Regions from separate parts of the Bradyrhizobium ontarionense genome, predicted to be linked through region 1. Evidence: predicted binding sites of a transcription regulator. Region 1 holds the regulator's gene; each other region holds the start of a gene.
The links. Region 1 encodes LexA, which represses DNA repair genes until DNA is damaged. Its sites were predicted from a motif close to TGTTCNNNNTGTGTTCNG; they were not measured.
Positions count from the first base shown of each region.

Region 2: the regulator LexA is predicted to act here: its motif matches at 3,149-3,166, upstream of recA (recombinase RecA).
Region 3: the regulator LexA is predicted to act here: its motif matches at 3,472-3,489, upstream of LQG66_RS11140 (ImuA family protein).
Region 4: the regulator LexA is predicted to act here: its motif matches at 2,082-2,099, upstream of LQG66_RS25295 (DNA recombination protein RmuC).

Region 1 covers NZ_CP088156.1:1,504,928-1,509,784, reverse strand. Annotated here, with positions in the region: gene LQG66_RS06700 (ComEC/Rec2 family competence protein) at 1-994, shown strand, start outside; gene LQG66_RS06695 (hypothetical protein) at 1,018-1,458, opposite strand; gene lexA (transcriptional repressor LexA) at 1,727-2,425, opposite strand; gene LQG66_RS06685 (molybdopterin molybdotransferase MoeA) at 2,640-3,851, opposite strand; gene LQG66_RS06680 (alpha/beta fold hydrolase) at 4,028-4,837, opposite strand; gene LQG66_RS06675 (LysR family transcriptional regulator) at 4,847-4,857, opposite strand, start outside.
Region 2 covers NZ_CP088156.1:8,247,368-8,252,224, forward strand. Annotated here, with positions in the region: gene LQG66_RS36280 (hypothetical protein) at 1-117, shown strand, start outside; gene LQG66_RS36285 (DUF6894 family protein) at 503-742, opposite strand; gene LQG66_RS36290 (hypothetical protein) at 802-987, shown strand; gene LQG66_RS36295 (hypothetical protein) at 1,788-2,057, shown strand; gene LQG66_RS36300 (ADP-ribosylation/crystallin J1) at 2,204-2,551, opposite strand; gene recA (recombinase RecA) at 3,257-4,345, shown strand; gene LQG66_RS36310 (DUF1835 domain-containing protein) at 4,701-4,857, shown strand, end outside.
Region 3 covers NZ_CP088156.1:2,446,903-2,451,759, reverse strand. Annotated here, with positions in the region: gene LQG66_RS11155 (inorganic phosphate transporter) at 1-425, opposite strand, end outside; gene LQG66_RS11150 (UdgX family uracil-DNA binding protein) at 556-2,043, opposite strand; gene LQG66_RS11145 (putative DNA modification/repair radical SAM protein) at 2,150-3,388, opposite strand; gene LQG66_RS11140 (ImuA family protein) at 3,588-4,376, shown strand; gene LQG66_RS11135 (Y-family DNA polymerase) at 4,276-4,857, shown strand, end outside.
Region 4 covers NZ_CP088156.1:5,724,126-5,728,982, reverse strand. Annotated here, with positions in the region: gene truA (tRNA pseudouridine(38-40) synthase TruA) at 1-219, opposite strand, end outside; gene fmt (methionyl-tRNA formyltransferase) at 357-1,292, opposite strand; gene def (peptide deformylase) at 1,433-1,960, opposite strand; gene LQG66_RS25295 (DNA recombination protein RmuC) at 2,130-3,362, shown strand; gene LQG66_RS25290 (GIY-YIG nuclease family protein) at 3,450-3,755, shown strand; gene LQG66_RS25285 (AmpG family muropeptide MFS transporter) at 3,904-4,857, shown strand, end outside.

The sequences.
Region 1 (4,857 bases):
ACCCGACAGTTCGGCGACGCAGCGCATCGCGCTGTGGGGCGGGCGCGAGATCGCGATGCTGCTGATGGCCTCGCTGGTGGCGGGACTGGCGACCACGCCCTATGCCGCGTTCCACTTCCACCGCATCACGCCCTATGGCGTGCTGGCCAATCTCGCAGCGATGCCGGTGGTCTCGGCGCTGGTGATGCCGGCAGGCCTGCTCGGCCTGCTGGCGGCGCCGTTCGGCCTCGACGGCCCGTTCTGGTCGCTGATGGGCTGGGGCATCGACTGGATGATCGCGGTGACGCGGTGGGTTGCGGCCTTGCCCGGCGCGGTTGGGCGCATCACGGCGTTCGGCATCGGGCCGATGGTCCTGGCCAGTCTCGGGCTCATTCTGTTCGGGCTGCTGCGCACGCCATTGCGCTGGTCGGGCGCCGTCGTGCTGGCGGTGGCGACGGTCTGGGCGGGCGCAACGCCGCTGCCGGATATCCTGATCTCGGGTGACGGGCGCGCCGTCGCGGTGCGCGGCGGCGACGGACGGCTGCATGTGATGCGCACCGGCAAGGACGTCTTCGTCGTCAAGGAATGGCTCGCCGCCGATGCCGATGCGCGCGCACCGGCCGATTCATCGCTCGGCGACGGCGTGTCCTGCGATGAGGCCGGCTGCGTCGCAGCGTCGGCGGACGGCCGCTTCGTCGCGATGGCGCTGCGCCCCGACGCAGTCGCGGACGATTGCGCGCGCGCCGCGCTGGTCGTGACCGCGCGTCCGGCGCCAGTCTCCTGCGCGGCCGCCGTGGTCGATCGCCAGCGCCTGCAGCAGCAGGGCACGCTGATGCTGACGCGGCACGGCAACGACTTTGTTGTCACCCCCGCGCGCGCCGTTGGCACCGACCGCCCATGGTGGCCGGCGCCGTCGGAGGCGGTCGAATTCGAACCGACGCTGGCGCCGCGAGCGCCATCGGCACGCGTGCAGGACGCCACGCCGCCGGAGCTGGAGCAGGGCGTGGAGGATTAGTTCATCCCGCAGACGCGATCAGCTCACGTGATGCTGATGCGGCGTATCGGCGTGGTCGGATTCGAACCGGTCCCCTCGACGACATCGGGGCGGCGCTCGGCCGGCTGCCTGGTGACCGGCAGTTGCAGCACGGTGACGCGCTGGCCTTCGCAGAGCTGCGTCACCAGCACATGGCGGCCGTCGGCGAACTCGATGGCATCGTGGTGGCGATCCGGAATGTGCTTCTCGATCGCGTTGAACTTGGCGACGCGCTCGCGGATCGTCCGGGTCCACAGCCAGCGGCTGTCGTAGCGGACATCCTCGGCAAAGGCGAGCTCGGTGCCGGGCAGCATGCAGACCGCGACGTTCGGCTCGCTTTCCGAGGCGAAGCCGCGGGTCGCGGTGCCGCGGAACATCGTCGACACCAGCGTCTCGCCCACTTTGGCGGGGCGGGACGCAACGGCATGGAGGCTGTAGTCACACATCGGATCGCTCCTCGTTGAGAGATAGCCGACCCACGCTTCCCCCCGGACAGGCGCAGGCCTCTATCAGAGTGGACATCGATGGTGATGTTAGCGCGTGCTTCGCGGCAATTCTGCGCTGATCTGCGCGGCGTGCCGTCGCGCACGATCACAAGCGTTTGAGTATGCCGCGTTGCACATCCTTCGGTGCATTTCGCAGAGCGATGATCGCTTCCAGACGCAGGAGTCCGCGCCGCGATCGCAGATCGCGTGCGCGACGTTGCGATGCGCGTCAGTATTTGCGGTAGAGTCCGACCAGCTTGCCCTGGATCTTCACCCGGTTGGGCGGCAGGATGCGCACCTCATAGGCGGTATTGGCAGGCTCCAGCGCGATCGAAGCACCGCGGCGGCGGAAGCGCTTCAACGTCGCCTCCTCGTCGTCGATCAGCGCCACCACGATGTCGCCGGTGTCGGCGGTCTCGTTGCGCTGGATCAGCGCCATGTCACCGTCGAGGATGCCGGCATCGACCATCGAATCACCGCGCACCTCGAGCGCATAGTGATCACCATTGCCGAGCATGTCGGCAGGCACGCTGATCGTGTGGCTGCGGGTCTGCAGCGCCTCGATCGGCGTACCTGCGGCGATGCGGCCCATCACCGGCACCGCCACGGGGCGTTCGCCATCGTCGAGCGCAGGTGTCGAGGTTCGCACCTTGCCGAGATTGCCTTCGATCACCGACGGCGTGAAGCCGCGGCGGTTGTTGGCGGCCTGCGACAGCTCGGGCAGCTTGATCACCTCGATGGCGCGAGCGCGATTAGGCAGCCGCCGAATGAAGCCGCGCTCTTCCAGCGCGGTGATCAGGCGGTGGATGCCGGACTTCGAGCGCAGGTCGAGCGCATCCTTCATCTCGTCGAAGGACGGCGGCACGCCGGCTTCCTTGAGCCGTTCGTTGATGAACCGCAGAAGTTCGTACTGTTTGCGCGTCAGCATCTCGACTTGGTCCCCAGTTTGATGTCGTCTGAAATCCGTAGGCTCTGAATCTTGGCGAAGAGTCCGTGAGCGCATGGATGTCGGACGATCCGTAATTCGCGGCGCCCGCAACATACTAAAAACAAATCATGAACGGACACTATATGTTCGATGTGTGTTCCGCAATCCTTAAATTATGATGAACAGGCCGGGCTTTGCCGGGGGGACCGCGGGCTCAGTCCGGCAGGCGCATGATCTCGCAACGGCTGCCAGCCGCAGCCTTGGGCGCAAACGCCGGACGGATCACAAGCGCCTGGGACAGCGCGAGATTCCCCAGCAACGAGGAGTCCTGCTGGGTCACGGGGGTCGCGATCAGGGTGCCGTCGGGACGCTCCTCGAGGCGCGCCCGCAGATAGTCCTCGCGCACGTCGTTGGCGCCGAGCTCGCGGCCGAGCAGCGCGGTCTCGCGCGGCAGATGAAGCTGCGCGCGGCCGAGCAGGCGGCGAATCAGCGGCACCAGGAACAGCATGGCGCAGACATAGGACGAGACCGGATTGCCCGGCAGTCCGATCACCCTGACGCCGCCGAGCCGGCCGTGCATCATCGGCTTGCCCGGCCGCATCGCGATCTTCCAGAACGCCATGTCGACGCCCTCGGCGTCGAGCGCCTGCTTGACCAGGTCGTGGTCGCCGACCGAGGCGCCGCCGGTGGTGATCAGGATGTCGGCCTCGGCCTCGCGGGCGCGGCGGATGCCAGCGACGGTGGCGGCAAGCGTATCCGCGGCAATGCCGAGATCGACTGCTATCGCACCCTCGCTGCGCACCAGCGCGCGCAGGGCATAACCGTTGGAATAGACGATCTGGCCCGGGCCCGGCGTCGAGCCCGGCATCACCAGCTCGTCGCCGGTGGCGAGCAGCGCCACCTTCGGCCGGCGCCGGACCGGCAGGGCCGGGTGGTTCATGCTGGCGGCCAGCGACAGGTCGCGGTCGCTGAGCCGGCGGCCGCCCTCGAGCAGCACCATGCCTTGCTTGAAGTCGACGCCGGCCGGGCGGATGTGGCGGCCCTTGATCGCGGCTTCCGTGATCACGACGTGGTCGCCGTCGGCGACCGTGTCCTCCTGGATCACGACGGCGTCGGCGCCGTCGGGCACGACGCCGCCGGTGAAGATGCGGGCGGCCTCGCCGGGGCCGAGGGCGCGATCGAACGGCCGGCCGGCAGCGACCTCGCCGATCACCTTCAGCCGCGCCTTGACGCGATCGGCATCGGCCGTCCGCACCGCATAGCCGTCCATCGCCGACATCGCCTCGGGCGGCTGCGTCCGCAGCGCCGCCAGGTCGCGCGCCAGCACCCGGTGATGGGCCTCATCCAGGGCCACCAGTTCCTCAGGCAGCGGCGCGGCGCCCGCGAGCACCGCGGCCAACGCATCGGACACCGGCATCAGGGCCATGGGAGTTCCTTCGGACGGAGACGAACGAGTCGAAAGACCAGCCTTCTAACCGAATGCGCGCGGTGCGGCCAAGCCGTAACGGTCTGCCGCCAGTTCATCGACGCCTGCCGGATCCGCCGTACCTGCGCGACTCCGCCAGTTGGGGCTGCCGGGGGCTCGCCGTTGCGGCACGGGTCTCACGATCCGGCGAGAAACCCTGCGATCAGCTCGGTCACCTCGTGCGGCCGCTCCAGGCTCGGCAGGTGCGCCGTTCCGGTCAGCTCGTGACCCGATCCGTTCGGCATCTCTGCTGCGATCAGGCGGCTTCGCTCCTGAATATGAGGAAAGTCCAGGTCGCCCCAGATCACGCGTGACGGCGCGGCGATGTCGCCGAGCTGCGCGAAGGCGGCTGTCACGTCGAGGTTCGCACCCGCCGCGGGCGCACGCAGCGCAGCTGCGTTCTTCTCCAGAAACATCTGCCGGAGCCCGCCCGAGACACGGCCCTCGCGCTGCAGCGGGCCGTCGACCCAGAGATGCGCCTTGATGCTGCTCACCCGATCCCAATCGCGGGCCGACTCGGCGGCGGCGAGCGCAGCCATCAACGCCTCGATCGCAGGCGGGTACACCGGCTCCGGTGCGCCGCTGATGGAGGGCGCGATCAGCACGAGCGCGTTGACTCGAGACGGATAGCGAAGCGCGAAATCGAACGCGATGCGGCCGCCCTGCGAGCAGGCGACCAGCGTTGCCGGCCCGCCCTCGGCGAGCGCATCGATGACGGCAAGCAGATCAGCCACCGGGGAATGATCTTTCCCATCGGCGACCGTCTCGCCGAAGCCGCGCCGATCATAGGCGATGGCCGTGTGGGTCTTCGCTATGCCCACCATCTGCGCCCGCCACATGCTGCGGTCGAACACGGCGGCATGCAGGAACACGACGGGATCACCGCGGCCCGCCACCTCGGCTGCGAGCCGCGCGCGGCCGGACATGATGTGATGGAGAGAGCTCATCTCGAAGCGCTATCCTGCAG
Region 2 (4,857 bases), 1.7 Mb from region 1:
CGCGACTATCTGACCCGCTATCCCAAGGGGGGCTATATGAGCGCCGTCGAAAGCTGGCGCGAATTGCCCGACGGCGCCATCGAGTTCACGATGCGGCGATTGCCGAGCGCGGACTGATCCATTGTGCTCCGCAACTCGTCTGATCGGAACTCAAGCTTGCTGCACCGGCAGGCCGGTCATTGTTCTTTTTCGCCGAGCAGTTTCCGGGTCATCCGATTGATGAAATGAAGCCGGGTACAGGCCTTGCAAACCACGGTTTCATAGGAGGATGACGGGTCGCCCGCCCTCGGCTCCTCCAGCCAGTGCTGCACGTTCATCCCGGTTCGCGGACACTTGAAGATTAGATTACCCATACAATTTGAATGTCTGCCAGGACGGGAACAGACATTTTGATCTTGATCAAAGTCGTTTGCCGAAATGAAAGGCAGCGACGCGCCCTGCCACAGGCCAGGATTGCAAGGGGCCGGCATGAACCATTCTTGGTCGCTATCCCGGCGGCCGGTCAGACCTCATCCAGTGTCTCCGCGACGATGCGGATCCGGAACACCGGCTGCCGGGTCTCGTCGAGCAGCTCCATCTGCCATTCGGAGTTTTCGGCGAGCTTGCGCGAGATGCTGCTGGCCATGTCGGCACAGACAGTGGTCATCTCTTTCCAGGCGGCGTTGCGATCGACGCACTCGGTCCCATACTCGGACGCGCCTGAGAAGTGGCCATTTCGGATACGAAAGAAATAGAGCGGCATTGCCAAAACCGGTGACCCCTGACCGCCCCAGGCCGCTGGGTTTGATGAACGCGGCGTAAATGGAGGCGGAAAACCCAAACGGATCAATTCCGGTAAAATACGGTCGCTTCGCCGGCGCGCAACTGCCGGTGGTTGTCTTCGTCGGCGGAAAGATCGCGCTACCTGCGCAGCGCAAGCTGCGGCGCATCGCGGCCGCGAATGGCGGCCAAAAGATCAAGAGAGGTGCATCGTGGCCGAACGAGTGAGCCTCGGACCGCCGCGGTCCGAGGCTCGGCGTCAACGTCGTAGCTTCCCGACCGGGTAGTTCGGCAATGACGAAAATGACCCTAGTGCAAAGCTAGAGCGCGCGCCTTGCGTCAAATCAAGGTTGCATCGCCCCGCAGTGGCGCCGGGGGGCCGTTCGTCCCCCGAGGCCCTCACTTCGTTTGCGCCGAAACGTGAGCCTGCGTGCCACCGAGCGAAGATCCGTTCCGGCACGAGCGTGAGGCGGTAGGTGACGTCTGTCGCCCCGTCGAGCATCTCGATGAGTGCGTCACAAAGGGGGCACCGGGCCTCCTCCGCGGTGCCATGCCGCGAACGAAGCTCAAGCCGCTGGAAGCCGGCCCTGCATGAGGGGCAGATCACGTCCTCTCGTATCATGAACGCATCACGCGCAACGGGCGTGATGCGTTCCGCGGCGATCGCATGCATCAGATGACAAGATCGTGCAATGGCTTGGCAACGAGCCAACGTCAAAAGCCCCGGACATGGTCCGGGGCTTTCTTTGGGCGCTATGGTTTCAGGTCCATGCGCCTACACGTGACAGCCAGGCGGCGGCACATCAGCATCTGATATGGGCCAGCCATCATTGCAACGAACAAACAAATCCGGGGCCGATCTAAAATTTGTTTTGCGTCCGATAGCTCCAACTTTATACCGCAACCAAAGGTTTATGACAATAGTTGTTGTTCGAGAACCGCGGACAGCGACGCGTCATCAGTGACGCTGCTCACGCGGTTCCACCTGAAACTGATCTTTCATCTTCCCGTCGTTCCGAGTGCGGACGATGTACGAGATCATCGACGCCATCCTCACCATTGGATGCCTCGCTGCAGTTTTAGCTGTCGACCATCATACCGGCGCAGTTGAACCGCTTGCTGAGTCGGCGATCGGCCCGCACTGCGGCGGACCGGAATGCCACGCGTGGATGATCCCGATCTTCCTTGCAGCCGTTGGTGGTCCCGCGATCAATGCATCATCTCGATGTTGTGGGACCGCGGCGGCGACAGTTCGTTCGCGGAACTCACGGCGCGGGGCCGGCCTGCACGACGTCTGAACCGCGCATGCCCATGCCTCTGCACGAAATCCGTGCGCTTGCACGTGCGATCAGCCGAACAAAAGCAGAAGAGGCGAGGGAACTTCGTTCCTGTCAGGAGAACCACGGACGTGCGGTCTGCGCACTCGTGTAGAAGCTTGGTAGTTTCAAGGAAAGGTTTTGACGAGCACGATCGGGCCGACGATTGCGGCGTTGAGGTCCGCGAGATGCTCGCTCGGAATCCAGTACTCCAGATGGTCGCGCCCGCCGGCTTCACGCACGTCGTAGCTGTCGATGAAACGTCGTAGGATCGCGAAGCGCAGCACATGGCCGCGGCCACTCGCCGGCACGTTCCAGTCCCGCGCGATCTTCACCGCGTACTCTTCGGTCAGGACCGGATAGAAGATTGGCTGCTCGGGCAAGCGCGGCGGGAACGCCCGCATGCCCGAGGCCGCGATCAGTGCGAGTTCCTCGGGGCCCACGGGACGCCACAGCGTGATGGTCGGCTCGGACATGGTCGTGCGATCTCGCGAGAAGCTCAGCAACGCAGTTGTGCTGCCGACTTATCTCGACATCAGGACACGCTCAATCGGGGAAAGTGACGGCGTTGGGCCGTCGTGGCGGATCATCGCAGGGATCGGTTCGTTTACGAAATCGCGAAAATATCCGGCGGTTGGAATGAATTGAAAAATCGGTCGAGGCGGCTTCCGCCTCGACGCCATCTGCCTCACGCCTGGAGTGAAAGGAGGCCGCCAACTGGCGGACTCACATTCCGCTGTCGAGCTTATCCAGGGTTACTGGCAAGGTTTGCCCGACATCCGGGCACCTCGACTATGGCAGCCATCATGCATTCGAGGTTTCTTCGCGACTTTTACACCCGCTTTCGACGGGCTAGATGCCGCCGGAGTGGTGGACGTCCGTGCCTGCGACGACATCGAACAGGCGAAAATGGACAACGCCAGAGCGATCTCGAAGACTGACTTCTTATTACCCCCCGAGATGTGTTCAAAACCCCACAGCGGGAACAAGTTAGCGTTCCACCTGAAAATAAGCCACTGCCAATCCAACTTAGGCCGAGCCGGAGAAAAGCTGAGCTGCACCGAAATAGTCACAGGAACATATTGCGAACAAAGAACGGATAGGGTACATTCATCTTAAGATTGCTGCCGGCCTCGTTAACCGTTTGTCCATCCCGCGAATCCCCGCCATAAGGAGCGCCAATGTCCGCCACCGCCCTGCGTATCGTCGAAGGTTCCTCAATGGATAAGAGTAAGGCGCTCTCCGCTGCGCTGTCCCAGATCGAGCGTCAGTTCGGCAAGGGCTCGGTGATGAGGCTGGGCAAGAACGACCGTTCGATGGATGTCGAGACGGTGTCGAGCGGCTCGCTCGGGCTCGACATCGCGCTCGGCATCGGTGGCCTGCCCAAGGGGCGGGTCGTCGAGATCTACGGACCGGAATCGTCGGGCAAGACCACCCTGGCGCTGCACACCGTGGCCGAGGCGCAGAAGAAGGGCGGCATCTGCGCCTTCATCGATGCCGAGCACGCGCTCGATCCGGTCTATGCGCGCAAGCTGGGCGTCAACATCGACGAGCTGCTGATCTCGCAGCCGGACACAGGCGAGCAGGCGCTCGAGATCTGCGATACGCTGGTGCGTTCGGGGGCGGTCGACGTGCTGGTGGTCGACTCGGTGGCGGCGCTGGTGCCGAAGGCCGAGCTCGAGGGTGAGATGGGCGAGTCGCTGCCGGGCCTGCAGGCCCGCCTGATGAGCCAGGCGTTGCGCAAACTGACCGCCTCTATCAACAAATCCCACACCATGGTGATCTTCATCAACCAGATCCGCATGAAAATCGGTGTGATGTATGGTTCGCCGGAGACGACGACCGGCGGCAATGCGCTGAAATTCTACGCGTCGGTTCGTCTCGACATCCGCCGTATCGGTGCGATCAAGGAGCGCGACGAGGTGATCGGCAACTCCACCCGCGTCAAGGTGGTGAAGAACAAGCTGGCGCCACCGTTCAAGCAGGTCGAGTTCGACATCATGTACGGTGAGGGCGTGTCCAAGATGGGTGAGATCCTCGATCTCGGCGTCAAGGCCGGCATCGTCGAGAAGTCCGGCGCTTGGTTCTCCTATGACAGCCAGCGGCTCGGGCAAGGGCGTGAGAACTCGAAGTCGTTCCTCAAGGCCAACCCTGACATGACCGCAAAGATCGAGGCCGCGATCCGTCAGAACTCCGGCCTGATCGCCGAGCAGATCCTGGCCGGCAATGCCGAGCGCGACGCCGACGGCGAGGAGCCCACGGAAGAGTAGGATTACGACGACTGCGGGCGCCGTGGACGTTGAGTTGCCGACGTTCCGGCGCCTGCCGCTTGCACATGCCTGGTGCTCTGCCAAAATCTGCGCGTCTTGAGCGGCTGCATTTACGAATGCAGCGAACATGCCTTTCTGTGCGCCTGATGCGGTCTCGGACTTGAAGGTCTTGGACTGATCTTGGTCTGATCTTGGACTTGAATAAGTAAAAGCGTGCGCGCGGACGAACGGACCAGATCCGCGCGGCTGGTGGGCGGCACCGAGCTTTCCGACGCCAATCTTTTGCGCTGGGACCCGATCGCGAACGTGTTGATAGCGCGCCTTGAGCCAATCAGGCCATGCCGGAGCCAAGAGCATGACGCGTTTGATTCTAACGGTCAATGATTCCAGCGCCGGAGTGCTTCGGAGGGGCGGCTTTGCCGACCTGGTGGTGCCGATTCTCCATCGTTTCGTGTGGGGACCTCTGCCATCCGATGCCGAGCTGTCAGCTTATCTGATGCAGCGCACCGCGC
Region 3 (4,857 bases), 940 kb from region 1:
TGCAGGATCAGCTCGACCGGCAGCAGCGAGACGATGCCGAACGCCACCGCGCCGGTCGAGAGCAGGACGCCGAGGAAATTGAAGAAGCCCGACCAGATGACGGCGACTTCCGCCGGTAGCGAATGGGTGTAGATCACCGTCGCGACCGCATTTGCCGTGTCATGAAAGCCGTTGACGAATTCGAAGCCGAGCGCGATCAGCAGCGCAATGAACAGCAGCATGTAAGGCAGGTAGGTCGTGACCTTCACGCCCGTAGCATCGACATCGACGTAGATGCTGTAGGCGACGAAAAGCAGCCCAGCGGCGAGAACGCCGAAGAAGAGGATCATCGTGAGCGGGTTGAAACCCTTGTCCAGGTTCGGCCGTGCGGCCGGCTGGATCGCCGCGCCTTCGCCCAGCGCGGAATTGACGGTCATATCGGTCATGCAAACGCCTCTCGTTACGATGGGAAGCTCCGTTGTGACCGACGGATGCAAAGCCTGCATGACAGCTTGAGGAACGGTTCAGCCTGCTGCTGCGCATTGGCAGGACCGGACACGTTGGAATTGTTCAAACTCACGCCGCGTGCGCGGCATGCTTCATTGCCCGCGCAGCAACCTTCAGATCTTCGACAAACCGCTCATATTCGCGTGCCTTGGCGTCGGCGTCCGGCAGCCGCAGCAGATAGGACGGGTGCACCGTGACCATGGCCTTGGGGCCGTCGGGCAGGTCGATGACATGGCCGCGGCTCCTGTTGACGGGCGTGATCTTGCCGAGCACGCTTTGCGCCGCGGTGGCGCCGAGCGCGACGACCAGGGCCGGACGGACAGCGGCGAGCTCACGCTCGTACCATTGCCGGCAGGCCTTGATCTCCGGCGTGTTCGGCTTCTGGTGCAGCCGGATCTTGCCGCGCGGCACGAACTTGAAGTGCTTCACCGCATTGGTGACGTAGACCTTGGACCGGTCGATGCCGGCCTCGGCCAGCGCGCGGTCGAGCATCTGGCCGGCGGGGCCGACGAAGGGATGGCCGGCGAGGTCCTCCTTGTCGCCGGGCTGCTCGCCGACCAGCATCAGCGGCGCATGTTCAGGGCCTTCGCCGAACACGGTCTGCGTGGCGTCCTTCCACAGCGGGCAGGCGCGGCAGGCGGCGGCCTGCTCACGCAAGCTCTCGAGATCCGTTGTGTCGAGCTCACGTGAGGTCTCAGCATCGGCCTCGCCACGTGCTTTCGGCTTGCGGGTCATCGCGGCGTCCTCGACGCGTTTCTGCGGCTTGTGTGGTTCGGTGCCGGGCTCGGCGATCATGTCGGTGGTGCGCCGGGCGGTGGCGGCGATCAGCGGCTGGATCAGCTTGGCTTCAGGCAGGTTCTGCCAATATTTCTTCGGCATCTCCTTTTCCATCGCCTTCACTTTCAGCCGCGCCGGATTGAAAATGCTGGCGTAATAACGCAGCCACACCTCTTCGAGCCGGTCTTCGGACGGCGCTTCAGCCTTGCTCACACCGGGCGTGAAGGAGACGTGGCTGCCGTCCCAATGCGCACAGATTTCGGGCGTGAGGATCGACCACGGCATGTCGGCGAAGCGGCGCGCGAAGAACGGCGCGGCGCATTCGACGACGTGGTGCTCGGGCTCGAACCAGGCGACGTAGCGCGCCTCGCGCTCGCGGCCGATCTCGCGGAAGCGGACGAAGGCGTGCATCTTGTGAACGTCGCGGCGCACCCCGCGCGCCAGCGCGTTGGCCTGCGCCACGTCCGGATCGGTCGCGATCTCCATCAGGTCGTGGTTGGCCTTGAGCCGCCACAACAGCCGATAGAGCAGGGCGAAGCGGTTGGGATCACGGTGCAGGATCGCGCTCTCGGCGAGCTCCATGAAGCTCGCCGGCACCGAGAACGTGCCCTTGGGCACCTCGGGCAGCTGCGTCTCGGCGGCATCGTCGAACAGATCGGGCGCCGCGCCCTTGACGCGCCAGGTGACATCGGCCGGTCGGACGTCGTTCATCACGAGCGCCCGCGCGGCCGTGCGCCAGCCGTCGAAATCGGTGTCGCTGTCGAGGGTTACGACGTGCATCTGTCTCCTCACGTCATTGCGAGGAGCGAAGCGACGAAGCAATCCAGAGTCTTCAAGTCGCCCCTGGATTGCTTCGGGGCTTCGCCCCTCGCAATGACGGCTTCCGTTAGAATCCAAATCCCAGCTGCTGCGGTTTCGGCCGCAGCCGCGCCGCGAGGCCGGCGCCGTCGAGCAGGGACGGCTGCGGCCGGTGGTCGGAGAGAACGATGAACGGCAGCGCCTTGTTCCGGATCACATTGAGCTGCGCCAGATCCGCAAAGCGGATCGTGGTGGTGCGGCGCGTCGACAGGATGCGCTCCACGGTGCGGGTGCCGAAGCCCGGCACGCGCAGCAGCTCCTCGCGGCTCGCTGTGTTGATGTCGAGCGGGAAACGGTCGCGGTGGCGCAGCGCCCAGGCGAGCTTGGGGTCGATGTCGAGCGGCAGCATGCCTTCGCTCTCCTCGACAATTTCATCGGCATCGAAGCCGTAGAAGCGCATCAGCCAGTCGGCCTGGTACAGCCGGTGCTCGCGCACCAGAGGCGGCGCCTGCAGCGGCAGCGCGCGGCTGGCATCGGGGATCGGGCTGAACGCAGAGTAATACACGCGCCTGAGCTTGTAGGCGCCGTAGAGATTGGCCGAGGTCGACAGGATGGTGCGGTCGTTGGCATCGTCGGCGCCGACGATCATCTGCGTGCTCTGGCCGGCGGGCGCGAAGCGCGGCGGCCGCGCCCGGCGCGCCGTCTTCTTCGCCTCCGCCGTCTCGTCGAGCTTGAGCCGGAGCCGGCCCATGGTGCGGCGGATCGCGCGCTGGTCCTTCTCCGGCGCGAGCTTCGTGAGGCTCGCCTCCAGCGGCGTCTCGATGTTGATGCTGAGCCGGTCGGCATATCGGCCGGCCTCGGCGATCAGCGCCTCGTCGGCCTCTGGAATGGTCTTCAGATGGATGTAGCCGCGGAAGCGGTGCTCCTCGCGCAGTTTGCGCGCCACGCTCACGACCTGCTCCATGGTGTAGTCCGGGCTGCGGATGATGCCGGACGACAAAAACAGGCCCTCGATGTAGTTGCGGCGATAGAAGTCGATGGTGAGCTTCACGACCTCGTCGACCGTGAAGCGCGCGCGGGCCACGTTGGAGGAGGCGCGGTTGACGCAATACAGACAGTCGTAGTTGCAGGCGTTGGTGAGCAAAATCTTGAGCAGCGAGATGCAGCGTCCATCCGGCGCATAGGAGTGGCAGATGCCCATGCCGGGCGCGGTCGAGCCGAGGCCCTTGCCGTCGCGGGAATCCCGCATCTCCGTACCGCTGGAGGCGCAGGAGGCATCGTACTTGGCGGCATCGGCCAGGATCTCCAGCTTGCGGAGCAGCTCCATGCGTTCGAATCCCTTTGATTCCATTGCTTGAATCACACCCGGGGTAATCCCGATTGACTCATCGTCCGGCGTTAGCTTTATATTAGAACATATCATGAACAAAGAGGTTCGTCGCGGGTTCACTGCCCAAGTTGACTGCAAGCCTCACCGCAAAGAACGGCAGCGCCCGCACGATGGATTTTGAGAGGAGCGGCGACGGATGACCGGCGCACGCATGGAGACGCTCGCGCAGTTGCGCGGCCGCATTGCCCGTCTCGAGGTGGCCGATGGCGCACATGACATGCGCAGGGTCGCGCTCGGCCATGACGCGGCCGATGCGACCCTGCAGGGCGGGCTCGCCACCGGCGCGCTGCACGAGGTGTTCGCCGAGACCGAACGTCAGGCGGCGGCCGCGACCGGCTTCCTCTGCGGGCTGGCCGCGCGGGTCGCGGCGCAGCGGCCCTTGATCTGGATCCGGCAGGATTTCGCCGAGCGCGAGATGGGCGCGCTGTCGATGAGCGGGCTCGCCGAGCTCGGGCTCGATCCGCGCCGCATCGTGATCGTGCGCGCGCCCGACCTCGATCACGGCTTACGCACCGCCGCCGACGCGCTCGCCTGCGATGCGCTCGGCAGTGTGATGCTGGAGGTGTGGGGCGAGACGCAAAAGCTCGATCTCGTCGCCAGCCGCAAGCTGACCCTGGCCGCGCAGGAGTCCGGCGTCACCGCGCTCATGTTGCGCATTGCGGCCACACCCGAACCCTCGACCGCCGAGACGCGCTGGATCGTCCGCACCGCGCCGTCGCTGCCCTCGGCGCCGTGGATGGCGTGGGGCGCGCCGCGTCTCGACGCCGAGCTCATTCGCAACCGTCACGGCCAGACCGGACGATGGATCATGGAGTGGACCCCCGATGCGTGCCGTTTCAGCGAACCGGCGGCGGATCCTCAGCCTGTGGCTGCCGCGCCTGCCCATCGATCGCATCATGCGCAGCCGCGCCGCCGCTCTGCCTGATGCCAAGCCGCAGGTCGTCGTCATCAAGGACGCCAATGCGCTGTTGATCCATTCGCTCGACGAGGCGGCGGCGCGCCATGGCGTGAGCCTCGGCCAGCCGCTGGCGAACGCCCGCGCCGTCTGTCCCGACCTCGTCGTGCACGAGGCCGATCTCGCGGCTGACGCTCATATGCTGGAAGGCATCGCCGACTGGTGCGACCGCTTCACCCCGCTGGTGGCGCTCGATTCCCCGCATGGGCTGACGCTCGACATCACCGGCTGCGTCCATCTGTTCGGCGGCGAGGCGAAGCTGATGCAGTCGGTCTGCGATGCACTGACCGCGCGCGGCGTCACCGTGTCGGCGGCAATCGCGTCCAATGCGGTGTGCGCGCGTACGCTGAACCGGCAGGTGCATGGCCGCATCGTGCCGGACGGCGAGGAGGCGGCCACGGTGTCGCTGCTGCCGGTGGCCGCGCTCGGCGGCAGCGAGGCCATCACGCTC
Region 4 (4,857 bases), 4.2 Mb from region 1:
GTCCGGCCTGAACTCTTTTTCGATGTCGCAATGCGCGACCTGACCGGTGGCGTGAACGCCGGCGTCAGTGCGCCCCGAGCCGTGCACGCGGGTTGCTACACCGCAGGTCGCCCGCACCGCAGCCTCGAGCGCCCCCTGCACCGACGGCAGCGTCGGCTGCAGCTGCCAGCCGCAGAACGGCGTGCCGTCATATTCGATGGTGAGCTTGTAGCGGGGCATGCGGTTTGTTGCGGCCGTCATCGCCCGCGCAGGCGGGCGATCCAGTAATCACCAACGTCTCGGTTCGATCACGGACGTCTCCGCGTACTGGATACCCCGCCTGCGCGGGGTATGACAGAGGGAGAAGAGGAACGGGCTCACCCGAAGCGCAGCGCCGGCGCGACGCGCGTCCCGCGGAGAAAGTCGACAGCCTTCATCGGCGCCTTGCCGGCACGTTGCAGCTCGACGATGCGGATGGCACCGTCGCCGCAGGCGATGGTGAGCTGCTCGTCCAGAACAGTGCCGGGCGTGCCCGTCCCGGCTGCCCGCTCACAACGCAGGATCTTCAGGCGGACCGCCTCGCCGTCGAGCGTGATCTCGCTCCAGGCGCCCGGAAACGGCGACAGGCCGTGGATGTGGCGCAGCACCGCGTGGGCCGGCTTCGTCCAGTCGATCCGCGCTTCCGCCTTGTCGATCTTGGCGGCGTAGGTGACGCCGTCCTCGGCCTGCGCAGTCAGCGTGAGCCCGCCGCGCTCCAGCGCCGCCATCGCCCGCACCATCAGGTCGGCGCCGATCCGCGCCAGCCGGTCGTGCAGATCGGACGCCGTCATCGCGTCGGTGATCGCGAGGCGCTCGGCCATCGCGACATCGCCGGTATCGAGGCCAACGTCCATCTTCATGACCATGACGCCCGTCTCGGCATCACCGGCCATGACGGCCCGGTTGATCGGCGCGGCGCCGCGCCAGCGCGGCAGCAGCGAGGCGTGAAGATTGTAGCAGCCGAGCCTCGGCGCATCGAGAATGGCCTGCGGCAGGATCATGCCATAGGCGACGACGACGGCCGCATCGGCCTGATGCGCGCGGAACTCGGCCAGCGCATCCTCGGTCCTCAGCGTCTTCGGCGTGAACACGGGAATGCCGAGCCGGCGCGCCTCGGTCTCGATCGGCGTCGGCTGCAGCGCCAGGCCACGGCGGCCGCCGGGCTTCGGCGCACGCGTATACACCGCCGCGATCTCGTGGCCGTGGCCGGCGAGCTCTAGCAGGGTCGGCACGGCGAAGTCGGGCGTGCCCATGAAGATCAGACGAAGGGGCATTGACGCATTCTCGTCGTGCGAGGTCAGCCTCCCTGCGCTCGTCATGCCCGCGCTTGTCGCGGGCATCCACGTCGTTGGTCGTTCGCGGCCATCGCGTGGATGGCCGGGTCAAGCCCGGCCATGACGGAGAGAGTTGTCGATTACTCCACCGCGCGCTTGGCGGCCTTGGTGAACTTCTTCATCACGCGGTCGCGCTTGAGTTTCGACAGATAGTCGATGAACAGGACGCCGTTGAGATGATCGATCTCGTGCTGGATGCAGGTGGCATAGAGCCCTTCGGCATCCTCCTCGCGCACCCGGCCTTCGATATCGATGAAGCGGACGCGGACCCGCGCCGGCCGCTCGACCTCCTCGTAATATTCGGGGATCGACAGGCAACCCTCCTCGTAGACCGACAGCTCGTCCGACCTGGCGATGATCTCGGGATTGATGAAGACGCGCGGCTCCCGCTTGGTCTCGCCTTCCGCATCCGGCTTGGACAGATCCATGGTGATGACACGCAAGGGTTGCGCGACCTGGATCGCCGCGAGCCCGATGCCGGGCGCGTCGTACATGGTCTGGAACATGTCGTCGACCAGTTGCCGGATCTCCGGCGTGACCTTCTCGACAGGGTTGGACACCAGCCGCAACTGCTTGTCCGGCAGGATGATGATTTCGCGTAGGGACATGGCGCGCGATTTAAGCCGCGGAACCGGCGCGGTCAATGTGAGGCCGCCCGGTTAAGACTTCGCTAACCATGAATTTCAACGTCTCGTTAACCATACATCTTAACCCGACCTTAACCATAAATGTTCTCTCTTCGTTCGCGAGCTTGTGCGAATCGGATAGACGGGGGTGATGACCGCCAGTCCACCTCTCAATCCTGTCGTCGTCATGATCGGCGACCTTCCCGTCAGGGCCAGCGATGCACTGATCGGCTTCGGCGTGCTGGTGTTGCTGCTGCTCGTCATGATTGCGATTGCGGTGGCCCGTTCCGGCCGGCATGGCACTCAACTGGCCATCGCGCAGGCGGTGCGCGCCGACGAGCTCGAGCAGCGGTTCGGCGACATGATGCGGATCCAGAGCGAGGCCTCCGGGCGGGTCGACGCGATGGCGCAGCTCCTGGCCGGCCGCCAGGTGGAACTTGCGCGCAGTGTCAACGAGCGGCTCGATACGGTGACCCACCGCGTCGGCCAGTCGATGGAGCAGAGCACACGCCACACGATGGACAGCTTGCGCGTGCTGCACGAGCGCCTCGGCATCATCGACAGCGCGCATCGCGACCTGAGCGAGCTGACGACGCAGGTGACGACCCTGCGCGACGTGCTCGCCAACAAGCAGTCGCGCGGCGCCTTCGGCCAGGCCCGCATGGAGGCGATTGTCCAGGACGGGCTGCCGAAGGGCAGCTACGCCTTCCAGTACACCCTCGCCAGCGGCAAACGGCCGGACTGCGTCGTGTTCCTACCCGACACGCGACCGCTGTGCATCGATGCCAAATTCCCGCTGGAGGCGGTGACCGCGCTGCATGATGCCACGAGCGACGAGGAGAAGCGCGCCGCCGCGCAGCGGCTGCGCACGGACGTGCTGCGGCACGTCAACGACATCGCCGAGAAATACCTGGTCGTCGGCGAGACGCAGGACACCGCGCTGATGTTCGTGCCCTCGGAGTCGGTCTATGCCGAGATTCACGACGGCTTCGACGACGTGATCCAGAAGGCCTATCGCGCCCACGTCGTGCTGGTGTCGCCGTCGCTCCTGATGCTCGCGATCCAGGTCATGCAGCAGATCATGAAGGATGCACGCATCCGCGACGCCGCCGACCAGATCCGCAACGAGGTGATCCATCTCGGCGATGATCTCGGCCGCCTGCGCGAACGCGTGCTCAAGCTGCAGAAGCACTTTGGCGACGTCGGCGAGGATCTCCGGCAGATCCTGATCTCGGCCGACAAGATCGAGAAGCGCGCCGGGCGCATCGAGGAGCTCGATTTCAGCAAGCAGGATGCGCCGGTGGACTCGCCACGCATCGCGCCGGCCGCCGGCACGACGCCGGAGCTGCTTCCGCTGGCGGGGCGCGTGCAGGCGGGGGAGTAACCAAGGCGTTGTGGACGTTTACAGCTCGCAGCAAATTCGGTGTCATCGTCCGCGCAGGCGGACGATCCAGTATCCCAGAGACATCAGATGGGTCCTCGCAGCTTCTATGTCTACATTCTCGCAAGCCGCATCGGAGGCACGCTTTACATCGGTGTTACAAATGATCTGATCCGTCGTGTTGCCGAACATAAGTCAAAGCTGATCGAGAGCTTCACGGAGAAATATGACGTCGTTCGCCTCGTCTACTTCGAAGAATTCGACGATCCGGAGAACGCGATCGGACGGGAGAAGCGGCTGAAGAAATGGAATCGTGCGTGGAAGATCCGACTGATCGAGGAGAACAATCCAAATTGGGATGACCTCTATCCAGGAATTGGCGGTAGCCAGATCTAAGACCGTCATGCCCGCGCAGGCGGGCATCCAGTACGCCGCAGCGGCTATGGAGACCCGAGATGCCGGTGGTTACTGGATCGTCCGCCTTCGCGGACGATGACAGCGGGGATGGGGAGCGTTTCTTGCACAAATCTGGTAGCACATTCTCATGACCGCACCTGACACCGCCTCTGAGATCGCCACTCCGATTGCGAAGTCCGCCCCGGCTAAGCCGGCGCCCACCTGGCGCGAGAGCATCGCGGTGTATCTGCAGCCGCGCGTGCTCGTGGTGCTGTTCCTCGGCTTCTCGTCCGGACTTCCGCTCGCATTGTCCGGCTCGACCTTGCAGATCTGGATGCGCGAGCTCGGCGTCGATCTCGGCACGATCGGGCTGTTCGCCCTCGTCGGAACGCCCTACACGCTGAAATTCCTCTGGGCGCCGCTGGTCGACGCGCTGCACGTGCCGCTGCTCACCCGCGCGTTCGGACGGCGGCGCGGCTGGCTGGTGTTCGCACAGATCCTGCTGATCGCGGCTATCCTGCTGCTCGCGCTGACCGACCCCGCACGCGCGCCGTTCATGGTGGCGCTGGCCGCATTGCTGGTGGCCGCGATGTCATCGACGCAGGACATCGTGGTCGACGCCTTCCGCGTCGAGAGCCTGCCGGAGAGCGAACAGGCTGCCGGCATGGCATCTTACGTCGCCGCGTACCGCATCGGCATGCTGGTCTCGACCGCGGGCGCGCTGGTCGTGGTCAGCGCCTTCGAAAACAGCGGGTTCTCGCGGTCGACATCCTGGATGTGGGGCTATGCCGTGATGGCCGCGCTGGTGCTGATCGGCACGGTCACGGCGCTGGCCGCGACCGAGCCGGCCCAGTCGAAGCAGGCGGAAGCCGAGACGGGGGCGGATACGGCCCTTGCCCGCGTCATGCACGCGGCCGCCGGTGCGTTCGTGGAGTTCCTCAGCCGGCGCGATGCGCTTGCGGCGCTCGCCTTCGTCGTGCTGTTCAAGTTCACCGACGCCTTCTCGGGCACGATGACCGCGCCGTTCGTGATCGATCTCGGCTTCAGCAAGGTCGACTACGCCGCGATCGTGAAAGGTGTCGGCCTCGCCGCGACACTCGTC